One region of the Ciceribacter thiooxidans genome, then DNA from elsewhere that is predicted to be linked to it. Evidence: riboswitches for the same ligand, from Rfam matches in the RefSeq annotation. Region 1 holds a riboswitch; each other region holds the start of a gene.

Region 1 (10,685 bases):
GACCGCTTCCGAATGGTCCATGCCTCGGAACGTGACGCGGGGTGTGACTTCCATAACTGTTCTCCAGACGCTGTCGCCGGGTACGATGGCGGCAGAGCCGCGACAGGCTGAGGTCACCCCGGCAGATGACCGGCCCCGATGGACGAACCCGTCATTCCGGGCCGCGTCCAGCCTCCCATTCATCCTGTTCTTCTTCGGCAAGAAGCACATCCAGGATTCTTGCTGCCGCGCTCTCGGGCGACAGATGTCGTTCGGGCGTCGTCTCGTCATCGCCCATCGACCATGCCATGGCCTGTTCGAGCGCTGCGATATCGCCGCCGCAGACGAGTATTTCGGTGATTTTCCAATCGGGGAGGTGGCCGCAAATGCGGCGAATGTCGTTACCGGTGAGCTGTGATTGTGACACCATGTCGGCATTCCTTTCTCGACCGCGTTGACTAGAATGGAAGCGCCGTTTGCGCATCGATGTGTTGATCAAGGTCAAGTCGACCAAGATCCCTGCTTGAGGACATTCTAAAATTAGCGCTTTGCGGGGCGGCAGTCCACATGGGAACCTGGACGGACGCGCCTCAGTGCTGCCAAAGGATCTCGCCGGCCTCTAGAGGCACGGAGAGGTCCGGATGGAAGGGCACGATCCGCGCCGTGAAGTCCGACACCGGTCGCTCGGCCGGAGCATGCGCCGAATAGAGGTTCCAGCCGCCCGAGGTCGCGGTCGGCGGCGCACGATCCATCACCGCCTTGAAGGCGGACTGCGTTCCTGCAGCATCGGCATAGAGTTCGACGCGAACACTCTCGGCGGCAAGATCATCGAGGTAGACCTCGGCGGAAAAGACATGCTCGCTCTCCGAAGACGTCGAACGGACTTCGCCGAAATGCACATGCGGCCAGCACCGGCGGAACTCGGTCTTCCACCGGCAGAGCGCATGCGCGAGGTCGCCGCGGTCCGCCGAGCGCGCGGCAAAGGCCCGTGCGCCGGGCAGATAAAAATCTTCCGCGTACTGCCGTACCGTCCGGTTGGCGGAAAACTGCGGAGTCAGCCGCGCCATACTTTCGCGGATACGATCAACCCAGCGCAGCGGGATGCCGGATGCGTCGCGTTCGTAGAATTCCGGAACAATGTCACGCTCGAGGTGCTCGTAGAGCTCCTCCGCCTCCCGCCGGTCGAGATCGGCAAAATCGTGATGCTCGACACCATCACCGATCGCCCAGCCGACCTCCGAAGTGAAGGCTTCCGCCCACCAGCCGTCGATTTCGGAGAGATTAAGGCCACCGTTGACGAGGATCTTCATCCCGCTCGTTCCGCTCGCCTCCCAAGGACGGCGGGGCGTGTTGATCCAGACGTCCACGCCCTGCACCAGCACCTGAGCCAGCTGCATGTCGTAGTCGCGCAGGAAGACGACCCTCGAGCGAACCTCCGCGCGTCTGGCGAAATCGGTCCATCGTTTGACGAGCGCCTGTCCGGCTGTATCCCGCGGATGCGCCTTTCCGGCAACGACGAGCTGTACCGGCCGGCGCGTATCGGTGAGGAGGCGCCGCAAGCGGTCCTCGTCATAGAGCAGCAGGTCGGGACGCTTGTAGGTCGCGAACCGTCGGGCGAAGCCGAGCGTCAGGGCGTCGGGATCGAAGATTGCGCGCGACTCCTCGATCTCGCTCGAGGGGGTACCATCCTCTGCTAGTTGACGGCAGCAACAGTCTCGCACCCTTTCGACGAGTTGTCCCCGGCCTGTGGCCCGCAGCTGCCAAATCCGCGCCGCAGGTACATCGCGTATCGCTGCCTCGTGCCCGGCGAGATCGCCGCGCCACCTGTCCTTGCCGGTCACCTCCGTCCAGAATGCGTCGGCCGCCGCCGAATCCCATGTCGGCACATGAATGCCGTTGGTCACGTGGCCGACCGGAACCTCACCTGCCGGCCAGCGGGGAAAGAGCGGCTGCAAAAGCGCCTTGCTCACCTCTTCATGGAGGGCGCTGACGGCATTGACGGCGCCGCTCGCCCGGACCGCGAGATAGGCCATGTTGAACGGCTCGGTGGTATCCCTCGGATTGCTTCGCCCGAGCGCCAGAAAGTCGTCGAGAGAGAGCCCGAGTTCCTTTTCGGCGTAGCGGCGGAAGAAGCGAGCGATCATCTCAGAAGGAAATCGGTCAACCCCTTCGGCAACCGCCGTATGTGTCGTGAAGAGGTTGCCGGCGCGTGTGGCAAGCAGCGCCTCCGCGAACGGAACCCCATGGTCCTGCATGAAGAAGCGCGCCCGTTCGAGAGCAGCGAAGGCGGCGTGCCCATCGTTCATGTGACATATCTCGGGATCGAGCCCGATTGCCCTCAGGAGCCGCCACCCGCCGATGCCGAGCAGCATCTCCTGTTTCAGACGCGTCTCGGGGCCTTCTCCGTAGAGCTCGCCGGTGACGCAGCGATAGGCGGGCGGATTGGCCGGATCGTTGAGGTCGAGAAGGAAAAGCCGCGTGCGCCCGACCTGCACTTCCCAGGTTCTGGCCCAGAGCCTGTAGCCGGGCAATTCCAGCTCCAGCCGCAGCCACTCGCCGCTCGGCTCGCGCAGCAGTCGCAGCGGCAGCTGCTCCGGTTCGTTGACGGGATAGAGCGCCTCCTGCCGTCCGTCCGGCGTGATCGACTGGCGGAAATAACCCCGCGCATAGAGAAGCCCAACCCCGACCACCGGCACGCCGAGGTCGCTCGCCGCCTTCAGCTGGTCGCCCGCGACATTCCCGAGCCCGCCGGAATAGATCGGCAGCGCCTCGTCGAGCATGAACTCGGCGCTGAAATAGGCGACCGTCCGCAATTCGTCGCCCGGATGGGCTTCCTGAAACCATCCGGGTGCCAGCCGCAACCGGCGCGATTCGGCAAGCTGTGCGGCCAGGTTTTCAGAGAACTCACGATCGGAGAGAAGCGCCCGAATTCTGTCGCGAGAGACGCTCCGCAGGATCGTCCACGGATTGCGCGACAGCGCCCACATTTCACCGTCGAGCGCCTGCCAGATGGCGTCCGTCGCATGATTCCACGACCACCGGATGTCGAGGGCGAGCTCCTGCAGCGCATCGAAGCCTTGATCGAATTCCGTCTGCGTCAGCACTCTTCCCTCCGCTTCAAGCGAGGTCGGTCGATTTCCGCGTCGTCGCGGCCGATCCGGTACCGGATTGTAGCAGCATTCGCGGATTCGGCTATCCCGTTGAAATCGAAGGCTCCCCATATGACATCCGATCGGCCTCCCTGCTTGCGGATTGACAATGCGCGGTATACTGCCTTAGCATTCGCCCATTCACCAGGGGGGTCCCGCCAAGGGGCTGAGATACTGCTGGGCGATCCCCGACAAGGGCAAGCAGCGCAGTGACCCGTTGAACCTGATCCAGTTCATACTGGCGTAGGGACGGTGCGAGCGCTGAGACGATTGCGGAATCCGTAAGAGGACCGCAAGGGGCGTATTTCTCATCATTCCGGCGTGGAACTGGGTCTCCAAATAGCAACTTGGAGCCTCAACCATGAACATTGCCGCAACCAGACCGACACTGCAGGTGACGACCGGTCCCCTGCCCGCATCTCGCAAGATCCACATCGACGGAGACCGTCACGGCGACGTTCGCGTGCCGATGCGTGAGGTCGCCCTGCATCCGACTTCAGGCGAGCCGCCGGTTGTCCTGTACGACTCCTCCGGTCCCTACACCGACCCCTCCGCGGCGATCGACATCAAGGCCGGCCTGCCGCGGCTGCGCGAACGCTGGATCGCCGCCCGCGGTGATGTCGAGACCTATGTCGGCCGGCACGTGCTGCCGGAAGACAACGGCTTTGCCTCCGGCGAACGGCTGGTGCCGGAATTTCCGGTCCGTAACACGCCCTCGCGTGCGAGCAACGGCAAGGCGGTGACGCAGCTCGCCTACGCGCGCGCCGGCATCGTCACGCCGGAGATGGAGTTCGTCGCCATCCGCGAAAATCTCGGCCGCAAGGCGGCGAAGGAGGCGCTCATCCGCGACGGCGAGAGCTTCGGCGCGCACATCCCCAATCACGTGACGCCGGAATTCGTCCGCCAGGAGATCGCCGCCGGCCGGGCGATCATTCCCGCCAACATCAACCACCCGGAAAGCGAGCCGATGATCATCGGCCGAAACTTCCTGGTGAAGATCAATGCCAACATCGGCAATTCCGCCGTCACCTCTTCAATGGAGGAAGAGGTCGAGAAGATGGTCTGGGCGATCCGCTGGGGCGCCGACACCGTCATGGACCTCTCGACCGGACGCAACATCCACAACATCCGCGAATGGATCGTCCGCAATTCGCCGGTGCCGATCGGCACCGTGCCGCTCTACCAGGCGCTTGAAAAGGTCGGCGGCATCGCCGAAGACCTGACCTGGGAGCTCTACCGCGACACGCTGATCGAGCAGGCGGAACAGGGCGTCGATTATTTCACCATCCATGCCGGCGTCCGGCTCCACTACATCCCGCTCACCGTCAACCGCGTCACCGGCATCGTCTCACGCGGCGGATCGATCATGGCGAAGTGGTGCCTGCATCACCATAAGGAGAGCTTCCTCTACGAGCACTTCGAGGAAATCTGCGACATCTGCCGCGCCTATGACGTCTCCTTCTCGCTCGGCGACGGCCTTCGGCCCGGCTCGATTGCGGATGCCAACGACGCCGCACAGTTTGCCGAACTGGAGACGCTGGGCGAGCTGACGCAGATCGCCTGGGCAAAGGATTGCCAGGTAATGATCGAAGGCCCCGGCCATGTTCCCATGCACAAGATCAAGGAGAACATGGACAAGCAGCTGAAAACCTGCGGCGAGGCGCCGTTCTACACGCTCGGGCCGCTGACCACCGACATCGCGCCTGGCTACGACCACATCACCTCCGGCATCGGTGCGGCGATGATCGGCTGGTTCGGCACTGCCATGCTCTGCTACGTGACGCCGAAGGAGCATCTGGGTCTGCCCGACCGCAACGACGTGAAGGTGGGCGTCATCACCTACAAGATCGCCGCCCACGCCGCCGACCTCGCCAAGGGCCATCCCGCCGCGCAGGTCCGCGACGATGCGCTGTCCCGCGCCCGCTTCGAGTTCCGCTGGGAGGACCAGTTCAACCTCTCCCTCGATCCAGATACCGCGCGCTCGATGCACGACGAGACGCTGCCGAAGGAGGCGCACAAGGTCGCCCATTTCTGCTCCATGTGCGGTCCGAAATTCTGCTCCATGCGCATCTCCCATGATCTGAGGGCAGAGGCGCAGAAGGAGGGGCTGGAAGCCATGGCGGCGAAATACCGTCAGGGCGGCGATCTCTATATGCCGGTCGCGAATACGGCAGAAAGCCAGCCGGGAGAGTGAGATGACGGTTCTGATCAAGGGGGCCGGCGTCGCCGGCCTCACCGCAGCCTTCGAACTTTCCCGCCGCGGCATCTCCGTCGAGGTGATGGATGCCGCCGAGACAGTGGGTACGGGCGCCTCCACCTATGCCGGCGGCATGCTCGCCCCCTACTGCGAACGCGAGGCGGCCGAGGAAGCGGTGCTGACCCTCGGCCTTTCCTCCGCCGACTGGTGGACCGAGGCCGTCCCCGGCGAAGTGTCCCGCAAGGGGACGCTGGTCATCGCCGCCGGCCGCGACAGTGTCGAACTCGACCGCTTCGCCTCCCGCACGCGGGGATACGAATGGGTCGGCAGCAATGCGATCGGCGAACTCGAACCGGATCTCGCCGGGCGCTTTGATCGCGCGCTCTTCTTCCCCGAAGAAGCCCATCTCGACCCGCGCAAGGCGATGACCGGGCTCTACGAGGCGCTGGTCGAAAAGGGCGTGCGCTTCCACCTCGGCAGCACCGAAGCGCCGACGGAAACGGCCTACTCTGCGGTCGTCGAATGCACCGGCGCGGCGGCGATCGGCTCGACGCCGGGATTGCGTGGCGTACGCGGCGAGATGCTCTTCCTCGAAACCGCGGAAATCACTCTCTCGCGGCCGGTCCGCCTGCTCCATCCGCGTCACCCGCTCTACATCGTACCGCGCGAGGATCATCGCTTCATGGTCGGGGCGACGATGATCGAGACGGATGACGACGGCCCGATCACGGCACGTTCGGTGATGGAGTTCCTCAACGCTGCCTATGCCGTGCATCCCGCCTTCGGCGAGGCGCGCCTCGTCGAGACCGGTGTCGGCGTCCGCCCGGCCTTCGCCGACAATCTGCCGCGGGTCCTCGATCAGGAGGACGGTTTTTCGATCGCCGGCATGCACCGCCACGGTTTCCTGCTCGCTCCCGCGATGGCGCAGCAGCTGGCGGACAGGATCTGCGCCGGCGGACATGATCCGCTCTACGCACAGGGAGCACTGCAATGACCTATATCGTGAACGGCGAAACCATCGAAAGCGCCGCCGCGACGCTTGCCGACCTCCTCACCGTCCTCGAATACGAGGGCGAATGGCTGGCGACCGCCGTCAACGGCGAGCTCGTCCACCGCGAGGATCGCCCCGCCTGCCCGCTTTCCGACGGCGACCGGATCGAGGTCCTCTCGCCGATGCAGGGAGGCTGACATGCTGGAACTCTACGGAACGCAAGTCACCTCCCGCCTCCTCCTCGGCACCGCGCGCTATCCTTCTCCGGCGACCCTCGCGGAAGCCGCGCGCCGCTCCGGCACTGAGATCGTCACGGTTTCGCTCAGGCGCGAAACGGCCGGCGGCAGGACGGGCGGCGCCTTCTTCGAACTCATTCGCGATCTCGGCGTCCGGGTGCTACCCAACACCGCCGGCTGCCACAGCGTCTCGGAAGCCGTTCTGACGGCGAAGATGGCGCGTGATCTCTTCGGCACCAACTGGATCAAGCTCGAACTGATCGGCCACCACGATACCCTGCAGCCAGACCTCTTCCAGCTGGTCGAGGCGGCCCGTATCCTCTCCGCGGACGGCTTCGAGATCTTCCCGTATACAACCGACGATCTGGTGGCAGGTGAACGGCTGCTTGCCGCCGGCTGCAAGGTCCTGATGCCGTGGTGCGCACCGATCGGCACCGTCGCCGGTCCGCAGAACGTCTCCGGGCTCCGTGCGATGCGGGCGGAATTTCCCGATATCCCGCTCATCGTCGATGCCGGAATCGGCCGTCCGTCCCATGCCGCAGCGGTGATGGAACTCGGTTTCGACGCCGTCCTCCTCAACACCGCGGTCGCCGGCGCCGGCGACCCCCCGACGATGGCCGAGGCCTTCGCGGAAGCGATTATCGCCGGCCGCAAGGCCCATCGCGCCGGGCTTCTTCCACCGCGCGACATGGCCGTTCCTTCTACACCTGTCATCGGCAAGGGAGTTTTCGCATGAAGCTCGATCCGTTCTACCTGATCGTCGACAGCGCCGCGTGGATCGAACGCCTCGTGCCGCTCGGGGTCAAGCTCGTGCAGCTGCGCATCAAGGACATGCCGGAGGCAGCGCTCCGCGAAGAAATCCGCCGTGCCCGCACCCTCTGCGCGGGGGCGGGTTGCCAGCTGATCGTCAACGACTACTGGCGGATCGCCATCGATGAAGGATGCGATTTCGTGCACCTCGGACAGGAAGACCTCGCCGACGCCGACGTGAAGGCGATCCGCGCTGCCGGCATAAAGCTCGGCATCAGCACCCATGACGAGGCAGAACTCGACACGGCGCTTGCGGTGCAACCGGACTATGTGGCGCTCGGGCCCGTCTATCCGACGATCCTGAAGCAGATGAAGTGGGCGCCGCAAGGCCTCGACCGTCTTTCGGCCTGGCGGCAAGAGATCGGGCCGCTACCGCTGGTGGCAATCGGCGGCCTCACGGTCGAGCGGCTCGAAGGTGTTTTCGCCCACGGGGCCGACAGCGCCGCCGTCGTCACGGACATCACCCGCAACCCGGACCCCGAGGCCCGGACGCGGGCGTGGATTGCCGCGACCGAGCGCTGGCGCGGGAGAGACTGACGCCAGGGCCGAACTACAGTCCGAACGGATAGGTCTCCGGCACGCCTTCGTGCTCCGAATGAACCGTCAGCGGATGCACGGCCCGCGTCTCGTCGAACCAGACATAGGCGTCGAACTGGCTCGATAGGGAGGCTTCGACGTAGTGGCTGCGGCGCTCGGTTTCCGGCCGGTAGATCACCCCGATCAGCCTTTCGAGCATCGGCGTCCCGAGCAGATCCCGCAGCTCCCGGCGCTCGTCAAAATCGACAAGGGCGGGCGACAGGCCGGCGTCATGGAAGAGCCGTTCGTAACTCTCCTCCAGCGCCGGACGCACGGTCTTGATCTCCATGTCGCCGTCCCAGTCGCTCGCCGCCGCGACCGTTCCGGAATGCGTGCCGAAGCCGATCAGCGCCGCCGCCTCGCCGAACCGCCGCCGGCAGAGTTCACCGAGGCTGAGTTCGCCATGGGCGCCGCCGAGTTCGGTATGTCGCGCGTCGCCGACGTGGGAATTGTGCGCCCACACCACTGCCTTGGCATCCGGACCATGGGCGTCGAGCAGCCGTTCGAGCGTGTCGAACATCTGCGTGTCGCGGAGGTTCCAGGCTTCTGCGCCACCATAGAACATGATGCGGTAATAGCGTTCGGCCGCCGCCACGAGGCGGGCGTTCTGGGCGGCGTCGAGAAAGCCCTCACGGTCGTGCGGCTCGTATTCGAGCTGTTTTTCCAGCAGGCTGCGGCACTGCTCGACCACGCTCTCCTCGCATTTGCGATAGGCATCCGTCAGCACCGCCCGTCCGTAAGTCGAGGGATCGTGCTGCCACGGCGTGAGGCAGCCGTAATGCTCGCGGGCGGTTGCCGCCGCCGCCGGGTCGACGCTTTCCAGATAGGTGAGCACCGAGGCGATCGAGGCGGTCAGGTTGTACATGTCGAGACCGTAGAAACGGCAGCATTCCGTGCGCGGGCGCCCGCTGTTGTGGCGCCGCATCCAGGCGAAGAATTCCGCCATCTCGGCATTGCGCCACATCCAGACCGGGAAGCGCTCGAAAGGCGTCGGCTGGTCCGGACGCGGCGGAAGGCCGCGAGTCTGCCGGTCGACCATGGCCGCATCCGGCCAGTCGGCCTCCACCGCAACGATGGTAAAGCCATGCTTCTCCACCAGATGGCGGGTGATCGCACCTCGCGCGCGATAGAATTCGGAAGTGCCGTGGGTCGCCTCGCCGAGCAGCACCACCCGCTTGCCGGCGAACCGGTCGAAGTCTGCCGCAAACCCCGTCTCGCCGGGCTCCGGCAGCGACTCGGCCGCCGCGCGGATCGCGGACACGAGTGATTGCCGGCGAGGATCGGCGCCGGACAACCGATTCCTTGTTTGGCTGTGTTCCGTCATTCGTGCGACCTCCGTTCTATCGCTGAACGATACGGACCTAACGTCGCGGACGACCGTAAAGCTCCCGCAGCTCGTTCTTGGCCGCCTCCAGCACCGCTTTCCTCTCCGCGGGCAGGTTTTTCCCCGCCCGGTTCAGATAAAACGTCAGCATCGACATCGCCGACCGGAAGGGGCTGCTCTTGCGCCGCGAGGACGTCTCGGCGGAAGCCTTCAGCGATTTCGCCACCGCCTTCGGATCGTCCTTGACGAACACGTCCTCCTCCAGATCGAGAGCGTTGCTGTGCTCCGTGACCTCCCGGGACCACCGCTCGTGCTTCCGCTTGTCGCCGGCCATGGCCTGCCCTCCGCGGTTCGTCGTCGCGCCTCCGGCCGAAGTCTATCATGGATCGCGCGGACAGTCCGCCCGGCAGGCCGGTCCGCGAAAATGCGAAAAGCCGCCGGGTATGCCGGCGGCTCGAAGATCGAAAGACGGTGGGCGCAACCGGTTATGCCGCATAGGCACTCCGTTCGGAGCGGGCGTTTCCTTCCGGCAGCCGGAACTGGCTGACGAGATGCATGAGCACGTCCGCCTCGTCGGCGAGCTGGCGGGTCGCGGCATTGGTTTCCTCGACCATTGCGGCGTTGCGCTGGGTCATCTGGTCCATGGCGTTGACGGAAGAATTGACCTCCCCGAGTGCGTTCGACTGGTCGCGGCTTGCCATCGCGATCATCGCGACGCGCTCGGACACGGTGATGATGTTCGTCGAGATTTCGGCGAGCACCGCGCCCGTCTGCTGCACCAGCTTGGCGCCGGAGGAAACCTCGGTGCTCGACTTGTGGATCAAGTCCTTGATCTGCTGGGCCGCACCCGCCGAGCGCTGGGCGAGTTCACGCACTTCCTGCGCAACCACTGCGAAGCCCTTGCCCGCCTCCCCGGCTCTCGCCGCCTCGATGCCGGCATTGAGCGCAAGCAGGTTGGTCTGGAAGGCGATCTCGTCGATGACGTCGATAATCTGCACGATCTGGCCCGACGCGTCCTCGATCCGGCCCATCGCGGCGATCGCGTTTCCGACGACGACCGAGGAGGTGTCGGCGCGGCTCTTGGTATCGGCGACGATCACGTTGGCTTCCTCGGCCTGTTCGGCGGAAGATTTGACAGTGACGGTGATCTCCTCGACGGCCGCGGCTGTCTCCTCGAGCGAAGCCGCCTGCTGTTCCGTGCGCTTGGCGAGGTTGTCGGCGGCGGAACTCATCTCCGCGGCGTTGCGCTGGATCATGTAAGTGTTCGAGCGCACCTGCGTCATCGTTTCCTGCAGGCGCTGCAGCGACTGGTTGAAGTCGTTGCGAAGCTGCTCCAGGCGGCCGTTGAAGGGCGTGTCGATGGTCTCGGAGATGTCGCCCTGTGCAAGGCGGCCGAGGCCCGCAGCGAGCGCCGTGACGGCGA
Region 2 (10,685 bases), 880 kb from region 1:
GCAGGTTATCATCGTTGCGGCGCCTTTCTCTTCGGCAGGAGAAGCGCTTTCGGCGCCAGATTAAGCGTGGTCGCGATGGCCGCGAAGAGGATTGCTGCCCCGCCGAGCGCTTGCACGGGCGTCAGTACATGTCCGAAGGCATACATGTCCACGATCACCGCCACGACGGGATAGAGGAAGGACAGCGTGCCGGTCAGCACCACCGGCAGCTTCTGGATTGCCGAATAGAGGAACGCATACATGATCCCGGTGTGAACGATGCCGAGGGCTGCCACCATCGCCCAGTTTTGCGGTGCGGTGGGAAGGTCGTGCCAGTCGGCAAGTGGTGCCAGCAGGACCACGCCTGTGCCGACCTGGATCAGTGCGATCAGATAGGGGGAGGTGCCCTTGAGCGATTTCGTTACGAAGGCCGCCACGGCGTAGCAGAAGGCCGCGGCGACCGCGAGCAGGATGCCCAGCAGATAGCTGCCCTGCGCGTTCTCTTCCGTCGCCGGTCCCGAAAGGGTCATCGCCAGCATACCGGCAAAGGCAAGCCCCAGCCAGACGAGCTTGTTGGTGGAGACCTTTTCGCCGAGGAAGAGCACGCCGAGACCGACAAGCATGAATGGCTGAACGTTGTAGATGATCGTCGCTGCCGAGATGGATGCGAGCGGATAGGCGGAGAAGAGGGCGAGCCAGTTGAGAACGAGTGCGACACCACCGATCATCGCCAGAAACAGAGTGCGTCCGCGAACAACGGCGAGGACGCCGGCGCGATATGCGAGCAATGCCAGAACCGGGGCGCCGATCAGGCATCTCAGGAAGACGACGTTTGCGGGCGATTGCCCGGACTGCAGGACAAACCAGCCGATCGTGCCGGACAGCACCATGGCGACGGTCATATCGAGAATTCCGCTCTTGATTATGGGTGACATGGCAACCTCCTTGGGATGGTTGCAGCCTAGCAAAGGAAGCGGCATAATTGCTTCACCAGAATGAGGTGAATTACCTGAAACTCGGAACAAAGTTAGGTGAATACCCCATGAACGTGAATTTTATTCAGCCTCTCGATCTCGTCGACCGGAAGATTGTTGAAGCGCTTGTCGGAGATGCGCGTCTTCCGCTCAAGGAGCTAGCTGCTCGCGCAGGGCTTTCCTCGCCAGCTTGCTCGGAACGGCTGCGACGGCTCGAAGAGCGTGGCGTGCTGATCGGGTACGGCGCGGATGTGGAACTGGAAGCGCTCGGCTACCCCCTGCAGGCGATTGTCCGTGTCCGGCCGCTGCCGGGCATGCTGCACGTGGTCGAAAAGCTGATCCAGGAGACGCCGGAAATCACCGAAGCCGACAAGGTGACGGGTGACGACTGCTTCATCTGCCGCATGGCCCTGCGCAGCATGACCGATCTCGATCGTATACTTGACCGGATCGCGGAACGTGCCCAGACGAACACGGCCATGATCAAGTCCACGACCGTCAAGCGCCGTCTGCCGCCGGTCGTCTAGACGCCGGTCGAGCCGAAACCGCCTGCACCGCGCGTGGTCGTGGAGGTCTCCGCGACTTCGGTGACGAGCGCCTGAGTGACCGGTGCAATCACCATCTGGGCGATTCGCATGCCACGGGCGATCTCGAAAGCCTCGTCGCCGAGATTGACGAGAAGCACCTTCACCTCACCGCGATAGTCGCTATCGATGGTACCCGGCGTGTTGAGGCAAGTGACGCCGTGCTTGAAGGCAAGCCCCGACCGTGGACGTATCTGCGCCTCGAAGCCTTCGGGGATTTCCATGATGAAGCCGGTCGGCACCAGCGCCCGCTGGCCGGGCACGAGCGTCATAGGCGCGCCCTCGGTCACGGCCGCGCGCAAGTCCATGCCGGCGGCCCCCGCCGTCTCGTAGCAGGGCAGTGGAATGCCCTCTCCGTGGACTAGGCGGAGAAGCTTGAGGATCGGCCGAATGTCGTTGTGGATGTTCATGCCTCCATTACTTTGCGCGCGATCTCCCGAGGTCAATTGCAATGCCGGCCTTTAATCGCTAGATACGCGGCAATTCACAGGATTCACATTCATGGCTGAAACACTTGCAGAGGCGGTATCCCGCCGCCGCACCTTCGCGATTATTGCGCACCCGGACGCGGGTAAGACAACGCTCACCGAAAAGCTGCTGCTGTTCGGCGGGGCGATCCAGCTCGCTGGCGAGGTGAAGGCGAAGAAGGACCGCATCCAGACGCGTTCCGACTGGATGAAGATCGAGCGCGAGCGCGGCATCTCGGTCGTCACCTCGGTGATGACCTTTGAATACGACGGCAAGGTCTTCAACATCCTCGATACACCCGGTCACGAAGACTTCGCCGACGACACGTATCGCACGCTGACGGCAGTGGACGCCGCGGTGATGGTGATCGATGCCGCCAAGGGTATCGAGCCGCGAACGCTGAAGCTCTTCGAAGTCTGCCGCATGCGCGACATTCCGATCATCACGTTCGTCAACAAGATGGACCGTGAAAGCCGCGATCCCTTCGAAATCCTCGATGAGGTGGAGGAGAAGCTCGCTCTCGACACCGCACCGGTCACCTGGCCGGTCGGCCGCTCGAAGACCTTCTGCGGCTCCTACAATCTGGCGGACAATACCTTCCGCGGTTCCGACACCCAGGTCGAGCCCTTGAAGGTCAACGGTCCGCAGAGCATTGCCGAGCACCTGCCGGAAAACGAACGTCAGACCTTCATCGAAGAGCTCGCGCTTGCCCAGGAGGCCTGCCGGCCGTTCGACCGCAAGGCCTTTCTCGAAGGCCACCTGACGCCGGTCTTCTTCGGCTCGGCGCTGCGCAATTTCGGTGTGCGCGATCTCATCAACGCGCTCGGCGCGTTCGCACCGCCGCCGCGCGACCAGGTGGCTGACATCCGTACGGTACACGCCGCCGAAGATCGGATGACGGCCTTCGTCTTCAAGATTCAGGCCAACATGGATCCGAACCATCGCGACCGCATCGCCTTTGCCCGCATCTGCTCGGGCAAGCTTGAGCGCGGGATGAAGGCGCGGCTGTCGCGCACCGGCAAGCAGATGGGTCTCACCGCGCCCCAGTTCTTCTTCGCCTCCCAGCGGCAGCTCGCCGACACCGCCTATGCAGGCGATGTCGTCGGCATTCCGAACCACGGCACGCTACGGATCGGCGACACGCTGACCGAAGGGGAATCTCTGGTCTTCCAGGGCGTGCCGAACTTCTCGCCGGAAATCCTCCGCCGCGTACGGCTCGAGGACGCGATGAAGGCGAAGAAGCTGAAGGAGGCTCTCCAGCAGATGGCGGAAGAGGGTGTTGTGCAGCTCTTCCAGCCGGAAGACGGCTCGCCGGCGATCGTCGGCGTCGTCGGCGCGCTGCAGCTCGACGTCCTCAAGGAGCGACTTTCGGCGGAATACGGCCTGCCGGTTTCCTTCGACATGCCGCGTTTCTCCGTTTGCCGCTGGATTTCGGCCGATCAGCCGGGCGAACTCGAAAAGTTCATGACCCAGCAGCGGGGCAATATGTGCCGCGACCTCGACGGCGATCCGGTGTTCATGGCGCAGGACGCTTTTTCGCTTCGCTACGAGGCTGAGCGATATCCTGCCATCAAGATGGTCGCCATCAAGGAATATCACGTCGCCAAGGCGGCGTGAGTTTCCTATCGGTCGGCGAGCGCCAGACGTAACCCGAGGACCGCGAAAGCACCGGAAAACGATCGGCGCAGCCACAGCTGCAGCCGAGGCCGACTGATGACGTGGCGCCGCGTGGCCGCGGCGAAGACTCCGTAGCCCATGAAGACCACGAAGGTCAGTCCCATGAAGACGCTGGCCAGCACCAGCATGTGCAGGGATGCGTTCGGTGCGTTCGCGGGGACGAACTGTGGCAGGAAGGCGAGAAAGAAAAGTGACAGCTTCGGATTGAGGATGTTGAGGAGCAGGCCGTCGGTAATGATCTTGCCTGCGCCGGAGGCTGCACGGGTCGAGGTGACCTGAAGCACACCCTCGTCCCGCCATATGCCCCATGCCATGAAGAGCAGATAGGCGACGCCGAGATACTTGACGGCCTGGAACGCGAGGGCGCTCGCGTGAAGGAGTGCCGCAAGGCCGGTTACGCTCGCCGCAACATGGGGGATGATGCCGAGCGTGCAGCCGAAGGCGGCGATCACGCTTGCCCGCCAGCCGGCGCCGAGAGCATAGGCGATCGTGTAGATGACACCGGTGCCGGGCAGAAGGATGATAATCAGCGACGTCAGGAGGTATTCTGGGGTCATAGCGGCTCTCCTCTTTTGGGCTGGAGAGCGAAGCAGACACCGGAAAGCGGCGGCGGGTCTTGAACGGAATTGCAGCTGGCTCTCAGTGGACGGCCGCGGCATAGGCGCCGGGCGTGACCCCGTATCGCTGGACGAAGGCGCGAGTCATGTGACTCTGATCGGCGAAGCCGCTTGTCGCTGCCGCCTCCGCAAGTGGAGAGCCCGCGTCGATCATGCGCCGAGCCAAGTCGATCCGCCTCTGGATCTGGTAGGCGTGCGGCGTGAAACCGGTCTGCCGTACGAATGCCCGCAGCAGCTGAAACTTGCTGAGGCCGGCTTCCTGCGCAAGATCGGTGAGGGTGGTCGGACGTGCAGGGTCGTCATCGAGCCGTTTCGCAGCGCGCCGGATACCGGCACTTCTCGTCGCGGCCGCCGTCGCGCTCGGCTGCAACACGGAGGCGATGAGCGCCAGAAGTCCTGCCTCGCTCTCAAGGAGCGCCCCGTCGTCTGCCGTCACGGCGGCGAAGAACTGTCGAAAGCGCCCCGCGAGACGGACGTCTTGGATGACCGGATGTTCGAACTCGAACGTCCCCCTGCCGCCCTCGGTGATCTCCAGCGCCGCGGCCGCTATCGTCTCGGGCAGGAGGTAGAGCATCTGCCAGAAACGACCGTGATCACCGATCGGCGTACCGTCGTGCACTTCTCCGGGATTGACGGTGATGATGTCGCCCGGACCCGCCTCCACCACACCACGCCCACTCAGGGACTTCTGTGCACCCCGGCGAATGATCCCGACCCCGAAGGCGTCGTGGGTGTGGCGCGGAAAGCTGTGTCGCGTGTCGGCAGTCACTGCGGTCACGCCGAAGAGCGCAGTGTTCGTAATGTGGAATCGGCCCTTACTCATGCGCACGACGGCTCCGATGTGCTGCCTAGGTGGACTCTGTCAGCATCATGCAGAGTGCCAGCTTCGTCTTCCACCGGCAACCGTCCTGCGACAGCCTGCGTGACAGCCGCGGCGATCTGTGCGACAGGATGGTGAGACGGGGGCGTCCACCGGAAGGTCGGGCTGAGAAGAACCCTTTGAACCTGAACCAGATCATGCTGGCGGAGGGAGTCGTTTCGGGTTGAGGGCCGCTGGTACCCAGTCCCGCGACCTTTCCGTAGGGAAAGGCTGATGATGAGTGATCTTCAGAACGCAGACAATACACCGCGGGCACCGGTGATCGCCAACGCCCTTTCCATTGCCGGTTCCGATCCCTCAGGCGGTGCCGGCATCCAGGCCGATCTCAAGACGTTTTCGGCACTGGGCGTGTACGGTATGGCGGTGGCAACCGCCCTCACGGCACAGAACACGCGAGGCGTGACCGGCATACACGTCGTGCCGCCGGATTTCGTTGCCGAGCAGATCCGGGCCGTCTTCGCCGACATAAGGGCGGGCGCCGTGAAAATCGGCATGATCGCCAATGCGGCGATTGCAGGAGCCGTCGCCGACGTGCTCGCGCGTCATGCCGATGTGCCTGTCGTTCTCGATCCAGTGATGATCGCCAAGGGTGGCGCGCCACTACTGACGGATGACGCGGTGATGGTCCTGAAAACACGGCTCCTGTCGCTCGCCACAGTCGTCACGCCGAACCTGCCGGAGGCGGCAGCTCTTCTCGGTGAGCCCGAGGCCCGCGATCGCGACGAGATGGCCGGTCAGGCGCTGCGACTCGTGGGGCTTGGCGCGAACATGGCGTTGGTCAAGGGCGGGCATCTTCCCGGAAACGACAGCCCGGATGTGCTCGCCTCTGCGGCGGGCCTCACCTGGTTCGAGGCACCGCGCGTTGCGACCCGCAACACGCATGGCACCGGCTGCACGCTGTCGAGCGCGATCGCTGCCGGGCTTGCCAAGGGAGCATCGCCGGAGAAAGCCGTCGTGGTGGCCAAGACCTATGTCGCGGGAGCGATCGATGCCGCGGATGCCTTGAGCGTGGGTTCCGGGCATGGGCCTGTGCACCACTTTCATGCGCTCTGGAAAAGCGAAGGCGCAGCGTAACAGGCCAGACTGTCAGGGCATCTGCGAGTCGAGCGTGATCTCCTCGCCGTCGATGGCGAATGTGCCGTAGCCGCGATGATGAATGGTTCGCGGTGCCGCTTGGGCGGGATCATACCAGGCCTTCACCACCTCCAGCACGAAGAGATTGTAGCGTGGCACGAAACCCTGATCGACCACGCGGCATTCGAGATTCGCGAAGCAATCGCCGATGAGAGGCGCACGCACTTCCTCGGCGGGCAGCGGCGTCAGGCCGATCGTCGCGAACTTGTCGGTATCCCGGCCGGAGCAATTCCCGACTGCGACCACCTTCTCGGCAAGCTCGACCGTCGGGATGGCGATGACGCATTCGCCGGTTTGCTGGAGCGCGTGAAAGCTGTGGTCCGCCCCGCTAACAATGCACGCGATCATCGGCGGAGTAAATTCCACCATCATGTGCCAGGACATGGCCATGACGTTCGGGTGTTCGTTTTCCGAGGTCGTCAGGAGGACGACCGGGCCGGGCTCGATGAGTTGGTAGACCTTGGCAAGCGGAAACTCCTTCATTGCGGTCTTCTCCTGTCAGCGAGTTTGTCCCTTGCATTCAGTCGCCGTCCTTTCCGGGCAGGGCACGGATGTCATGGACAAACGGCAACGCAGAACGCAGCCAGAACTGTCGGCTCGGCATCAGCTTCCGGCGCTGGCGGATCGTGCCGATGCGAATGCCGATCCGGGCATCGCTTGCATCGCCGCTGGCGCGATAGATCGGCGAGCCGCATTTCGGGCAGAAGTATTGCACACTGACCGCACCACTGTCGCCGATCTTTGTGTAGGCTTTCGGCGCGTTGCCGCGAAGGGTGAAACGGTCGCGGGTCGCGGCGACCGTGACACGGTAGGCACTGGCTGTCAGCGATTGGCAGTCGGTGCAGTGGCAGATCGAGACCTGGGTGGGGTCGATGTCAGCCTCGTAGCGGACGTAGCCGCAATGACATTGCCCGTCTATATGCATCGGCGCGCCTCCTTCGGGTTCTTCCATGGAACCTAGGGCGGATCGCCGCAGTGTCGAACGCGGTATCCGACGGCGCCGGACGTGGAGCCCGGCGCCGTCCATTGCTGCACCTAGTGATCGGCCTTGATGAAGGTGCCGTTCTGCAGGTCACGCATCGCCTGCATCAGTTCCTCGCGGGTGTTCATGACGATCGGTCCGTGCCAGGCGACCGGCTCCCGGATCGGCTTGCCGGTGACGAGCAGGAACCGGATACCCTCCTCGCCGGCCTGTACCGTGACCTCGTCGCCGGTATCGAACACAACGAGCGTGCGGTTGCCGGAAAGATCCCGGATGTTGAGTTCCTGGCCCTGGTACTCTTTCTCTACCTTTACGCCGAAAGGCTTGGAGGCATCGCGGAAGGTACCGGAGCCGGCGAAGATGTAGGCGAATGCGGACCGATAGGTATCGACCGGGAAGCTCTTCCGCTTGCCCGGCGGAACCGAGATGTCGAGATAGACGGGCTCGGCGGCAATACCGTCGACCGGACCCATCTTGCCCCAGAAGTCTCCGGTGATGACGCGGACTGCGGTGCCATCATCGTCGACGATCACGGGAATGTCCGCGCTCTTGATGTCCTGGTAGCGCGGTGCCGTCATCTTCAGCGACGACGGCAGGTTCGCCCAGAGTTGGAAACCGTGCATCCTGCCAGCGAAATCACCTTTCGGCATCTCCTGGTGCATGATGCCGCTTCCCGCCGTCATCCACTGTACGTCACCGGCACCGAGCAGGCCCTGATTGCCGAGGCTGTCACCGTGCTCGACGGTGCCCGCAAGCACGTAGGTGATGGTCTCGATGCCGCGATGGGGGTGCCACGGAAAGCCGCGGATGTAATCCGACGGATTGTCGTTGCGGAAATCATCCATCATCAGGAAGGGATCGGTCATCGACGGATCGCCGAAGCCGAAGACGCGATGCAGTTTGACGCCGGCCCCTTCCATTGTAGGGGTGGCGCGACTTTCATGTTTCACAGGTCGAATGGACATTGGATTGCTCCTTCCGAGCGGAATTTCAGTTGCCCCCAATATAGGGAAATACGACGGGTGGCGAAGGCCGTTCCCCGGAACGCACTGTTCACAGAACGCAATCCTCCGGCGCAAAATGTGATCGCGCCGGCCAGTCAAAATTCGGCCGCGAATGGGCTATTTAGCTTTCGTTATCCAATTCAGGCAAAAATAGTTAATTCCTTGCCGCCATTGGCGGAACGCATCCGGAGTCTATTGCAGCATGTGTCGCTGGGCAGCCTATCGCGGTCAACCGATCTATCTTGAAGAGCTCGTCACCTCTCCTGCGCATTCCCTAATCGAGCAGTCCCACTGCGCGACCCGCGCGAAGACGGCGACCAATGCAGACGGTTTCGGCATTGCCTGGTATGGGGATCGTCCGGAGCCCGGACGCTTCCGCGATGTTCTGCCGGCCTGGTCGGACTGCAATCTCAAGAGCATGGCACGGCAGATCCGTTCACGGCTCTTTCTGGCGCATGTTCGTGCGGCGACGCATGGTTCCACACGTCGGGACAATTGCCATCCCTTCGTCTGCGACACCTGGTCCTTCATGCACAACGGCCAGATTGACCACTTCGACCGTTTGCGTCGGTCGATGGAATCGATGCTGGACGACGAACACTTCAATGCGCGCGTCGGCACGACCGACTCCGAACTCCTGTTCCTGCTCGCCCTGCAGTTCGGCATGCGCGAGCGACCTCTCGCCGCCATGGCCGAGGCAATAGGCTTTGTCGAACAACTGAGCATCAATCTGACCGGCAGCGTAAAGGTGCGGTTTACTGCGGCCTTTTCCGATGGGCACACGCTTTACGCAGTGCGCTATGCGACCGACGCCTACGCGCCGACCCTGTTCGCCGCACCGATGGGGGAGGGCGGGTACTGCCTCGTTTCAGAGCCGCTCAACGACGACACCGACGCCTGGATGGAGATTCCGGCCGGCAGTGCAGTGACACTTTCGGAAAGGGGATCGAGGTCACCCGCTTCCAGCCGTCGGTGGATGGCGCGGCTGTGATGAAGCCGGCGATGGCGAGCTGACCACGCTCGTCTTTAGACCGGAATGCCGAGTTCTGTCCGGAGCTTCTTCGTGAGACCGGCAGCGATCAGATCGTAGGAGCGCCTTAAGTAGTGGCGCAGTTCATCGTCCGACAGCGGCGCGACCGGCGCGACGGCGACCCATTTGCGCTTGGCGAAATAAGGTGCCTGACCGACGCCATCGAGGGCGGTCAGGATTTCGAAACTCTCCTCGCTGACCTTGAACGCGATCTTGGCGCCATCGTCATTGAGGACCGCGAATACCTTGTCTCCGACCTTGGCAACGCGGGACTCCCATTGGTCCACGAGGGTCACGCCAGCCAATCCGGTGACGAAGGCGTCGAAGTCTGCGCGTTCGAAGAGGGTCATCGGACTGCTCCCTGGTTCAGGCGCTCGGCGATCCAGTTTGCCAGACGCTCGGCAACGGCATCCTTGTCGAGCTCCGGCCACTCCTCGACGCCGGTCGTACTGATCAGTTTCACCCGATTGCGCGTGCCGCCCATGATTCCGGTTTCCGGAGAGACGTCGTTGGCCACGATCAGGTCGGCGCCCTTCTTTTTAAGTTTAGTGCGACCGTTCCGCTCGATGTCCTGGGTTTCCGCCGCGAAGCCGACCACGATCGCCGGTCGCTTCTCGTGGTGTCCTACAGTTTTGAGAATATCGGGGTTCTCGGTGAGCTGCAGCGGAGCAGGAGCTTCGCCCGGCCTCTTCTTGATCTTCTGACCGGCGGATGCTGCCACGCGCCAGTCGGCAACGGCGGCCACCATGACCGCGATATCGGTCGGCAGACGGGAGATGACGGCATCCCGCATCTCCTCCGCCCGCTCCACATGAAGAGTCGCGACGCCGGCGGGATCCGGGATGGCGACGGGTCCGGAAACGAGGGTGACGTCTGCTCCGAGCTTTGCGAGCGCGGCAGCAATCGCGTGGCCTTGTCGCCCCGAAGAGCGGTTGGCGATGTAACGCACCGGGTCGATCGGTTCATGCGTCGGCCCCGACGTCACGATGGCCGTTCGGCCGGCAAGCGGTTTCGGGCCGGTGTCCAGAAGGGCTTCCACTGCCGCAACGATATCGAGCGGCTCGGCCATGCGACCGAGCCCCCGTTCGCCGGCCTCCGCCATTTCGCCTTCCGTAGGACCGACGAAAGTTACGCCATCCTCCTTCAGGAGCGTAACGTTACGGCGTGTCGCCGGATTCGCCCACATCATGGGATTCATGGCCGGAGCCATCAGCACGGGGCGCGAGCGCGCAAGTAACACCGCAGAGGCAAGGTCGTCGGCAAGGCCGTTTGCCACCTTCGCCATCAGATCGGCGGTGGCGGGGGCCACGACGATGAGGTCGCACTCCCGCGAAAGACGGATATGGCCGACATCCT
Region 3 (10,685 bases), 480 kb from region 1:
AAGCGCAACATGCGTCGACTCGGCCAGCTGCAGGCCATGCGTGCAGATTATCGTGGACACAGAGGACCGCAAGGGACCGTGCAGGCAAACCTCGCGGACGCGCGCGAATCCGGAAAGCTGGTCATAGAGGCAGAACGGATCAGCAAGACATATGGCGGGCGCACCATCGTGGCCCCGTTTTCGCTCCGCGTTCACCGCGGCGACTGCATTGGTCTTGTCGGACCGAACGGTGCCGGCAAGACGACGCTCCTCAAGATGCTGACGGGACAGCTGAAACCTGACAGCGGCGCGGTGAAGCTCGGAACCAACCTGGAAATTGCGGTGCTCGACCAGAAGCGCGAGGATCTCAATCCCGATGACACGCTGGCGCACTATCTGACTGATGGTAGGGGCGAAAATCTCCTCGTCAACGGTGAGCAGCGACACGTTACCGGTTACATGAAGGATTTTCTGTTTCAGCCGGAGCAGGCCCGTACTCCGATCCGCAATCTCTCGGGCGGCGAGCGGGCAAGATTGATGTTGGCGCGCATCATGGCAAAGCCATCAAACCTGCTGATCCTCGATGAGCCGACGAACGACCTCGACATCGAGACCCTTGATCTGTTGCAGGAGATTGTCGCTGGCTATCCCGGTACGGTCATTCTCGTCAGCCATGATCGCGATTTCCTGGACCGTACCGTCACCTCGACGATTGCGCCGGCCGATCCAGAGCAGCCAGACGGTCGCTGGATCGAGTATGCCGGCGGCTATTCCGATATGCTGGCACAAAGAAAAGGCGTCGAGGACGAACATCGCCGTGCGGCAAGGACAGACAAGGGGAAAGTACAGGAAGGCGCGGAGAAGGCACTCGACGGGCCTGCTTCCAAGACGAAGGCCAAGCTCTCCTACAAGCAGAAGTTCGCGCTGGAGACCCTGCCGAAGGAGATCGCAAAGGCCGAAGGGGAGATTGCCGTTCGCGAAGCGAAAATGGCGGATCCCGGCCTGTTCTCGCGTGATGCGGCAACGTTCAACCGACTTGCTATCGAGGTCGAAAAACTGCGAAGCGACCTCGCGCGAATGGAGGAAGAATGGCTTGAACTGGAGATGCTGCGCGAAGAACTCGAGAGCTGACGATTAGAGAGCGGGAGGTGTCTGTGGGATCGCTTCCAGATGCAGCAATCTCGGAGACGTGGTGTCATAGAAAGCGCCGGATCTGCCGATATAGATGAGTGTAGCCTCCTGTAATTCGCTCATTATCGACGACAGCCGCTCGACGGTTTCGGGCTCCAGGCCTTCGAGGACATCGTTGAAGACGATCCATTTCGGGCGGCGCAGCAGCAGATTGGCGAATGTAAGCAGCATCTGCTCGTCCTTCTCGAGCCGGCGGTCCCATCGGGCGTGCTCATCGAGGGACTTCGTAAGTTCGTGAAGGCCAACGCGTGTCAGCGCCGCAGCGATCTCCTCATCGGAGAACTCTGCGGCCGCCGCTGGGAACAGCAAAGCATCCTGAAGTGGTCCTTCGGGCAGGTAGTCCAGTTGCGGAACGAAGAGAATTTCCTGTTCCGGAAGTTCGATCGATCCGCTTCCCCACGGCCAAAGCCCGGCGAGAGCATCGAAGAGCAGCTTCCGGTTGACGCCGTGGTCGCCGTTGATCATGACCTTTTCGCCAGGATTGATGACGGGATCCGGTTCACGCAGGCGAAAGGCGTGCTCGCAGCTGTTGCCGTTCGGCTTTGCGCAAATCGTTATGCCCCGAAAAGCGAGCTGTCCCGCTGTTCCGTGTTTCAGCAGAATCTCGCTTCCCTCGGGATGGAAATCATCCATTTCAATGAGCGCCGCCCTGAAACTCATTACACGTAGGAGGGTCGCCTTCCAGTCTGCGATGGAGTCGAAATTGTTGACGTACCAGCGCAGCGCCGAGTGGACCTGGTTGAACGCGGCTGCCGACATCATCAATTCGCCGAAGCTCATAGATCCCGCAAAATAGGCCGGAGATGCGATCAATGTCGGGACGACGAGCGCGAGCCAGCCGAAGCCGGCGGTAACCCAAGTAAGATTGGTGAGCGCCATCGCGAGTTGGCGAATCATTGCTATAACGCCGTCAATCCTGAAATGGATGCGCTGGCGCTGGCCCTCTTCGCCGCGCGCAAGTGTAATGGCTTCGAGATTCTCGTTCGTGCGCATCAGCGAGAAGCGCAGATCGGCTTCGCGGGCGTATCGTTCGGCATTGATGCGCGTGAGCCGAAAGCCGACGAGATTGCTGGCCAGTGAGGCAATGCTGGCATAGAAGACCGCCCCCCAAACCATGTATCCGGGAATCGAGAAACTCGTATCGCCGACATGAAAGACAAAGCCGCTCGACAGCTGCCAAAGCACGCCGATGAAGCTGACGAGCAAGATCGTTGCCTGGACGAGGCCGATCGTCAGCGAAGTGGTCATTTCGGAGAGCTTGCGGGCATCTTCATGTAGTCGCTGGTCAGGGTTGACGCCAAGGGGGCTCGAAAGCGAAAGCCGATACGCTCGCCGGTCGGTCAGCCACCGGTCGACAATATCGCGCGACAGGCCTTCTCGCATGTAGAGCGCTGCCATCTGATTGAGCCAGGTCTGCACGACATTGAGCAACAGAAGGAACCCGGCGATGAATGCAAAGTTTTTCAGCTGGACGATGAATTCCGGCAGGTCGCGGCGTTCCAGCGAATTGTAGAAAGGTGCATTCCAGCGGTTGAGAAGGATCTGGCCGTAGGCCGTGAGGAGAATGATCGTCAGCAAGGCCGCCGCAACGAGAAGTATGCGATTGCGCACCGGCGACTCCCAGAAGGACTCTGCCGCAATCGTGATTTGCCTCTTGAAGCCGATCTCGTAGGCCGTCTCGGCTCCGGATCGTCCTAGTGGCTCTGCATTGGTCATGGGTCAGGTTCTTCCGCGCAACAGATGGCCGGATATTACGGGCCAAGCACTTGCCGATCGGTTGATAAGCTGACTGCTGTGGCATGAAAAAGGCGGGAAGGACAAGCTTCGTCATAATACGCCATTGAAAGCCGTGACAATCCGGCCGGGCAGTTGTCCGGAGCTTGCGTGATACGAGGTGCCGCGCTATTTCTTCCCTGCTCTAACGGGGTGCCAAAAGGCTCTTAAATGACCTGGTGGCTGAGAGGTGAACACCAACCCGCGGAACCTGATCCGGCTCGAACCGGCGGAGGGATTAGACGCGTAACAGACGCCCTTTTCCCGGAAACAAACACGAAGGAGGGGCGCCTATGCGAACCATGATATCCGTTCTTTCCGGCTGCACGCATCTCGGCGTGGCGGCAATTGCAGTGCTGTCGTCTGTTCCCGCTTTGGCGGCCGACAAGACTTTGACGATCTACACTTACGAAAGCTTCATTTCCGAATGGGGCCCGGGTCCAAAGGTCAAGGAAGCATTCGAGAAGACCTGCGAATGCCAGGTGGATTTCGTCGGCGTCGCCGATGGGGTTGCTTTGCTGACGCGCCTGAAACTCGAGGGCGATGCGAGCAAGGCCGATCTCGTCCTCGGGCTCGACACCAATCTCGTTGCCGAGGCGAAACAGACCGGCTTTTTCGACGTGCACGGTGTCGACACCTCGGCGGTCAAGGTTCCCGGCGGCTTCTCCGACGACACCTTCATTCCATATGATTACGGTCATTTCGCAGTCGTTTACGATACGCAGGCACTGAAGACGCCCCCGAAGAGCATGAAGGAACTCGTGGAGGGCGATCCTTCGCAGAAGATCGTGATCGAGGATCCCAGAACGTCAACGCCCGGACTCGGATTGCTGCTCTGGGTCAAGTCGATCTACGGCGATGAAGCGCCGGCCGCCTGGCAGAAGCTGAAAGGCCGTATCTTGACCGTGACGCCCGGCTGGTCGGAAGCCTACGGCTTGTTCACGAAGGGTGAGGTGCCGATGGTACTCTCTTACACGACGTCACCGGCTTATCATATGGTCGCCGAAGAAACCGAGCGTTACCAGGCTGCCGCCTTCTCCGAAGGCCATTACATCCAGATCGAAGTCGCCGGCTTGCTCAAGAATGCGCCCGAGAAGGACCTCGCGCGCAAGTTCCTCAAGTTCATGCTGAGCCCCGGGTTCCAGAATACCATTCCGACCAACAACTGGATGATGCCTGCCGCACCGACGTCGGAGCCGCTACCGGAGGCCTTCGGAAAGCTGGTCAGCCCCTCCAAGACGTTCCTGATGTCTCCGGAGGAGGTCGCAGCCAACCGGAAGGCGTGGATCGACGAGTGGCTCGCAGCAATGACGCTCAAGTAACGACATGCTGGGAAGACGGCAGCGTTTGACGGGTTTCCTTGGCGGAGCGTTCAGTCTTGTCGCCATCGGGATATTCGTCGGTGTCGCAATCCTGGCGTTGCTCCACTACGGCGGGGAAGGTGGCTTAACGGTACTCTTCTCCGACCCGCTGCTCCTGTCCGTGCTGCGTTTCACGCTGTTGCAGGCGGCACTTTCGACTGCACTTTCGGTGATTCTTGCGATCCCGGTCGCTAGATCACTCGCCCGTCAGACACGTTTCCTAGGACGCATGTGGGTGATCCGACTGATGGCGGTGCCGATGGGACTTCCTGTTCTGATCGGCGCTCTCGGCCTGATCGGCATCTGGGGGCGGCAGGGATTGATCAACGATGGGCTGCTCCTCCTTGGCAAGGCGGAGCCAGTTAGCATTTATGGTCTCGGCGGCATCTTGCTCGCGCACGTTTTCTTCAATCTGCCGCTTGCCGCGCGCTTGATGCTTGCTGGACTCGAGCGTTTACCCTCCGAATATTGGCTGATGAGTGCGACGCTTGGCATGAAGTCAGGCGCGATTTTCCGTTTCATCGAATGGCCCGCGCTTCGCTCGCTCATTCCCGGCATCGCCGGTCTCGTATTCATGCTTTGTGCCACCAGCTTCACGCTTGTCCTCATTCTCGGGGGAGGTCCTGCCGCGACAACGCTCGAGGTGGCGATCTACCAAGCCCTTCGGTTTGATTTCGATCCGGAGCGGGCTGTGTCGCTAGCCTTCTTGCAGATCGCCGTTACGGCCTTGATATTGGTGGCCATGGCCCTATTTCCTGCGCCGGCGGAGCACGGGAAGACGCTCGGTCGTCCGCCACGACGATTCGACGGTTTGGGCCTCAAAGCGCGTCTTTCGGACGGTACCGCGCTCGTCGCCGCCGTGTTGTTTCTTACTCTCCCTCTCGGGGCAGTCGTCGTTGCCGGCCTCAGGGCTGATCTCCTCAAGCTTCTCACCGAAGAGGCATTTCTGCGAGCTGCGGCGACAAGCCTTGCAATCGCTCTCGGGTCGGCATTATCGGCACTCTTGCTTGCGCTGGCGACCATCCACGCGCAAACGGTGATCAGTCTCTTGCGGCGGCCCTCGCTAACCATGAAAGGCATCTCGCTACTTCTGTCGGGCGTGTCTTCTCTCGTGTTGTTGGTCCCGACGATCGTGCTCGCGACGGGGTGGTTCATGGCACTGAGATCAATGGGAGACATCGCGAGTTTCGCACCGGCGGTCGTCGTCGGTATCAATGCGCTAATGGCCCTGCCGTTCGTCATGCGGGTCTTGGCGCCTGCACTGGCAACCCATCGCGCCGCGACGGGACGTCTGGTTTTCAGTCTGGGTATCGCCGGGTTTTCAAAACTGCGACTGATCGACTGGCCGCTTCTCAAAAAGCCATTGCTGACCGCTCTTTCCTTCGCCATGGCGCTTTCGCTCGGAGATCTGGGAGCCGTGGCTCTTTTCGGATCTGAGAAAATCACGACATTGCCGTGGCTGATTTACAATCGTATGGGACAGTACCGGACCAACGACGCCGACGGACTTGCCCTGATTCTCGGCCTGATCTGTCTGCTTCTAACCCTCGCCGGCACCACCGGCGCCCAGTCCCGGAAGGATGATGTCGAGAATGCCGGACCAGTGTAATGCCGTTGTCCTCGACAATGTCCGGCTCCGGCTCGGAGCCCGGGATTTCCTGTTCGACTGCCGAATTCCCAAGGGGACGATCACCGCGGTCGCCGGACCCTCCGGCTCAGGAAAATCGACGCTCCTGAACCTGATCGCCGGTTTCGAGACGCCGGATCATGGCCGGTTGTCGATCGAAGGAGAAGATGTACGCGGCGTCCTGCCGTCTGACCGGCCGGTTTCGCTTATCTTTCAGGACAATAATCTCTTTGCCCACCTTGATCTGTTCACGAATGTGGGGCTCGGAATCAACCCGGGTCTTCATCTCGGAGCGAAGGAACGGGAGATGGTATCGACGGCGCTGGAGCGGGTCGGCCTGAAAGGTTTCGAGCGTCGGCGCCCCTCGACGCTTTCGGGCGGGGAGCGTCAGCGTGTCGCTTTCGCAAGGGCGCTTGTGCGGCGCAAACCAGTACTGCTTCTGGACGAGCCCTTCGCGGCGCTGGATCCTGGGTCGCGATCGGCCATGGCGGACCTTCTTCAAGCTCTGCATCGTGAAACGCGCAACACGGTGGTCATCATCACTCACGATGCGGACGAGGTGGCGCGCCTTGCGGAGCACGTGCTTTTTGTCGATCGGGGAAGAATTTCCTTCTCCGGTCCGGTGGAGGTATTTCTCCAGCGCCGCGATATCGAAGCCGTGAGGGCCTTTCTCGGCGGCTGAGGCGGAGTGTTGCATCTCGGTGCCGTCGCCATAATTTGGACGCGCCCCGGTGGCATTCGCAGCTCGGATGATGCATTTTCCGCGTATATGCCTCGGTATTGTCTTACCGGAGAAGGCTCCTTTTCCTATATGCTGGTTGTGGTTGCCGGTTGAATGATGTTGTTTCGGACATATCGAAGACACGAAGAATACGCAGCCGGTAATGTTAATCGAGGGTGGCAGTCATTGGTGCCGGTCGCTCGTATTGAAGGAAGGTAGCCCGGGCAGAATGCCAGCTCCGACGGACAGACACATGTGGGCGCCTGGTCCTTTTGCGCGTACGCGGGGATTGCGGGGGTCGCTAAATCTGCTCGCAGCCGTTTCGTTGGCTGCGCTGCTATCGTCATGCCAGTCGTTGTTCGAACAGGCTTACGTTGCGGATGTCTCTCCTTCGAACACCCCGCAGATCGTCGAAGAGGTTCAGAAGGGTGATCCACGGGCCCAGATGGGCGCGCGCGAACACCCACGAATCGTCGCAAGCTATGGCGGCGAGTATCACGATGAGAAAACGGAGAAACTGGTCGCGCGGATTGCGGGCGCGCTGACTGCTGTTTCGGAGAACCCGAACCAGTCCTACCGAATCACGATCCTGAACTCTCCGGCAATCAACGCCTTTGCCCTGCCTGGCGGCTATCTGTATGTCACCCGCGGTCTCCTTGCCCTTGCCAACGACGCATCGGAGGTCGCAGCCGTGTTGTCGCACGAAATGGCTCACGTCACGGCCAACCATGGAATCGAGCGGCAACGTCGCGAAGAGGCGGAGGTGATCGCCAGCCGCGTGGTAGCCGAGGTTCTTTCGAGTGATCTTGCGGGCAAGCAGGCGCTGGCGCGCGGCAAGCTCCGCCTGGCGGCATTCTCGCGTCAGCAGGAGTTGCAGGCGGACGTGATCGGGGTGCGAACGTTGGGCGAAGCCGGCTACGATCCCTACGCTGCAGCGCGGTTCCTCGATTCGATGGCGGCCTACAGTCATTTCACCTCGGTCGATCCCTATTCGGACCAGAGCCTCGACTTCCTGTCGAGCCACCCGAATGCTCCGCAGCGCGTGGAACTGGCCCGCCGCCATGCGCGTGCCTTCGGTCCCGAGGGAACACACGGCGAAACGGGACGTGACTATTACCTACAGGGAATCGACGGCCTGCTTTATGGCGACAGCCCGCAGGAGGGTTACGTCCGTGGGCAGACTTTCCTGCATGCCGGACTTGGTATCCGCTTCGACGTCCCGAATGGATTCCAGATCGACAATAAGGTCGAAGCAGTGCTGGCAACGGGACCGGGGGACGTCGCGATTCGCTTCGATGGGATTGCCGACAGCGACCGCCGCAGCCTTTCCAACTACATTTCGAGCGGGTGGGTGACGGGGCTGCTTCCCGAGACTATTCGTGCAACGACTGTAAACGGTCTTGAGGCAGCCACTGCCAAGGCCTCCGCGGAACGATGGGATTTCGACGTCACCGTCATCCGGATCGGTCCGCAGATCTTTCGTTTCCTGACGGCGGTGCCGAAAGGCAGCCCGGCCCTGGAGCCCACCGCGGAGAAACTCCGCTCGAGCTTCCGACGGATTACCCGACAGGAAGCCGCGTCCCTGAAACCGCTGCGCGTTCGCGTCATTACCGTGGGGCAAGGCGATACGATCGGCTCACTTGCGGCGCGAATGATGGGTACGGAACGGAAGCTCGAACTGTTCAAGCTGATCAACGCGCTCAACACCGGCTCGACGCTCGCGCCGGGAAGTCGGGTTAAGATCATCTCGGAGTGACGTCCGGAGCCGCTGCTATCAGGTGGCAAGTTCGCGAAGCTCGCCGGCGGTGGGGCCGCAACTGCTCAGGGCCGTCTTCAGCTTTTCCATCGCGCGGGTTTCGATCTGGCGCACCCTTTCCTTGGAGATGCCGAGTTCGGCGCCGAGCTCTTCGAGTGTTGCACCATCTTCGGAGAGGCGACGTGCACGAATGATGCGGGTTTCACGATCGTTCAGTCGCTCCATGGCGCATTTGAGCCATTTCGACCAGCGTTCGCCGTCGATCTTGCCCCGCACTTGTTCGTCGGGCGGAATTTCCTCGCTCTCCAGCATTTCGAGCTGTTCGACGCCCTGTCCGTTCTTGCCCATGATCGGTGTCTGCAGGGAAGCATCGCTCCCGGCCAGACGGGCGTCCATCGATTGAACGTCAGCTAGGCTAACGCCGAGCGTGGCGGCGATCTGCTGATGAATGGCCTGATCGCTCAGATGGCTGTCGGTCTGCGCCAGTTTCGCACGCAGCCTGCGAAGATTGAAGAACAGAGCTTTCTGGGATGAACTCGTTCCGCCTCGGACAATCGACCAGTTGCGGAGAATGTAATCTTGCATTGAAGCGCGGATCCACCATCCTGCATAGGTAGAGAAGCGGACCTCCCTCGCCGGATCGAAGCGCGCAGCTGCTTCGAGAAGGCCTATATAGCCTTCCTGGATCAAATCGTTCAGCGGAAGACCGAAGCCGCGGAATTTCGTTGCCATGGCGATGACAAGGCGCATATGCGCATAGGCAATCCGATTGCGGGCGTCCCGGTCCTGACCGTTTTTCCATCTTTTGGCGAGATCGACCTCCTCCTCGCGCTCCAGATATGGCTGAGCCATGGCAAAACGGATAATGTGTCTGTCAACCGACATGGCGTTCATTTGCGTCTCCAAAACTTGGATGGCCGTGCTGGGCACGAGCACTGACGGCCTTTGATGAACGGGTAAGCGGAGCCCGGGTTCCACGGATCGGGCAAACTTTCTCGACCTTGGATCCGGCGAGAATCAGTTGGTGCGGAACATTACGCGACTATTTTACGGATCCGTCACCAGATCGGTGCATCGCGTTAAGCAGAAATGGCCCTTCTCACGCACTTGTGAAGGTACGGAAGGGTGGCATCCTCAGCGTGATCGCCGCATCCGAAGATTCGGCCAGATATTGTGCGGAAGAGCAAGTCGTGGCACCGGCAGCCCGTTCGGGCCGGGCTTGAAGACGATACCGTACCGCGAAAAGGCGATCGCGATCAACAGCGAGAACCAGGCGCCGAACGCCAATCCGGCGGTTACATCACTGGGATAGTGCGCTCCTACCATGACTCGCGTCATGCCCAGCCAGATGGCGAGCATGGCAAGAACGGCCCGATGACGCGGTAGGAGCAGCGCAAGAGCCATGAACAGTGCGCCGATTGTCGTTGCATGACCTGAAGGGAAACTTTCGAAGCGAGCGCTTCCGGCAAAGGGGGAAAAGCCGAATACACCCCATTCCTCGAACTGAACCGGCCGAGCGCGGCCGATGGCGCGCTTGATCAGATTTGCCGAGAGTCCGGAGAGAGCGACAGTTGCGAAGAGATAGAGCGAAATTTGGCTCGTGTAGAGCGCCTGAAAACGCCTTCTGGCGTCTTCGATCCTGCCCGTTGCCACGAATGCTGCGAAGAAGACGAAGGCCGATCCGAAAAGTATCCACCCGGATTTACCGATATCGGTAACAGCGCGACTGACTGAACGTACTGCGGCCGGCACGTCTCCGGCCGTCGCTGCCGCTGGCACGTCGAAAACCAGGAACGCAAGCAGGACGAGGTTGGCGGTGACGAATAGAAAAACCTGCCAGTAGGACGAAGATGCAGGAAGCGTGTTCCTTTCGCGGCGGCCTCTCAGCCAAGCCGCGATTGCGCCTGCGTTTCTCTTCTCAGCGGTTCTAAGCTGGCGGCTCTTTGCCACGCTCCGTCCTCGAGCCTCACGGCTCCTAGCAATTGCCGGGCGGCAAATAGCGCTCGGTAAATAATTCACCCATGCAACCAAAAGGCCCGCACGGTTGCGCGGGCCGGGCCGTCAGATCCTCATGCGGAAAGTGCCTTGAACTCGGCGAGAATGGTGTCGCCCATGTCCGAGGTTCCGACCTGTCGGCAACCTTCCGCCATGATGTCACCTGTCCGGATGCCTTTTTCAAGAACGTTTGCGATCGCCTTTTCCAGAGTGTCGGCTTCCTTGATCATATTGAACGAGTAACGAAGGCACATCGCGAACGATGCGATCATCGCGATCGGG

The links. A riboswitch is a leader RNA that binds a small molecule or an ion and turns the genes downstream of it on or off. The one in region 1 is predicted to bind thiamine pyrophosphate.
Region 2: linked by a shared signal. The riboswitch ahead of thiD (bifunctional hydroxymethylpyrimidine kinase/phosphomethylpyrimidine kinase) and the one ahead of thiC (phosphomethylpyrimidine synthase ThiC) in region 1 are both predicted to bind thiamine pyrophosphate.
Region 3: linked by a shared signal. The riboswitch ahead of thiB (thiamine ABC transporter substrate binding subunit) and the one ahead of thiC (phosphomethylpyrimidine synthase ThiC) in region 1 are both predicted to bind thiamine pyrophosphate.

The regions. Positions count from the first base shown of each region.
Region 1 is NZ_CP059896.1:406,316-417,000, reverse strand. It holds gene H4I97_RS01880 (HPF/RaiA family ribosome-associated protein) at 1-54, opposite strand, end outside; gene H4I97_RS01875 (hypothetical protein) at 152-409, opposite strand; gene glgP (alpha-glucan family phosphorylase) at 570-3,083, opposite strand; TPP riboswitch at 3,265-3,396, shown strand; gene thiC (phosphomethylpyrimidine synthase ThiC) at 3,490-5,322, shown strand; gene thiO (glycine oxidase ThiO) at 5,324-6,319, shown strand; gene thiS (sulfur carrier protein ThiS) at 6,316-6,513, shown strand; gene H4I97_RS01850 (thiazole synthase) at 6,515-7,288, shown strand; gene H4I97_RS01845 (thiamine phosphate synthase) at 7,285-7,899, shown strand; partial or broken gene H4I97_RS01840 (erythromycin esterase family protein) at 7,913-9,238, opposite strand; gene H4I97_RS01835 (DUF3175 domain-containing protein) at 9,300-9,596, opposite strand; gene H4I97_RS01830 (methyl-accepting chemotaxis protein) at 9,748-10,685, opposite strand, start outside.
Region 2 is NZ_CP059896.1:3,188,697-3,199,381, reverse strand. It holds gene H4I97_RS15750 (NIPSNAP family protein) at 1-12, opposite strand, end outside; gene H4I97_RS15745 (DMT family transporter) at 9-914, opposite strand; gene H4I97_RS15740 (Lrp/AsnC family transcriptional regulator) at 1,022-1,480, shown strand; gene dut (dUTP diphosphatase) at 1,477-1,947, opposite strand; gene H4I97_RS15730 (peptide chain release factor 3) at 2,039-3,622, shown strand; gene H4I97_RS15725 (LysE family translocator) at 3,628-4,239, opposite strand; gene H4I97_RS15720 (AraC family transcriptional regulator) at 4,322-5,122, opposite strand; TPP riboswitch at 5,251-5,348, shown strand; gene thiD (bifunctional hydroxymethylpyrimidine kinase/phosphomethylpyrimidine kinase) at 5,438-6,253, shown strand; gene H4I97_RS15710 (flavin reductase family protein) at 6,266-6,796, opposite strand; gene H4I97_RS15705 (GFA family protein) at 6,834-7,238, opposite strand; gene H4I97_RS15700 (pirin family protein) at 7,349-8,260, opposite strand; partial or broken gene H4I97_RS15695 (class II glutamine amidotransferase) at 8,502-9,313, shown strand; gene H4I97_RS15690 (MmcQ/YjbR family DNA-binding protein) at 9,326-9,679, opposite strand; gene coaBC (bifunctional phosphopantothenoylcysteine decarboxylase/phosphopantothenate--cysteine ligase CoaBC) at 9,676-10,685, opposite strand, start outside.
Region 3 is NZ_CP059896.1:3,590,166-3,600,850, forward strand. It holds gene H4I97_RS17755 (ABC-F family ATP-binding cassette domain-containing protein) at 1-1,110, shown strand, start outside; gene H4I97_RS17760 (ABC transporter ATP-binding protein/permease) at 1,114-2,886, opposite strand; TPP riboswitch at 3,083-3,198, shown strand; gene thiB (thiamine ABC transporter substrate binding subunit) at 3,246-4,265, shown strand; gene thiP (thiamine/thiamine pyrophosphate ABC transporter permease ThiP) at 4,270-5,913, shown strand; gene H4I97_RS17775 (thiamine ABC transporter ATP-binding protein) at 5,897-6,613, shown strand; gene H4I97_RS17780 (M48 family metalloprotease) at 6,906-8,408, shown strand; gene H4I97_RS17785 (RNA polymerase factor sigma-32) at 8,427-9,302, opposite strand; gene H4I97_RS17790 (phosphatase PAP2 family protein) at 9,543-10,439, opposite strand; gene leuB (3-isopropylmalate dehydrogenase) at 10,478-10,685, opposite strand, start outside.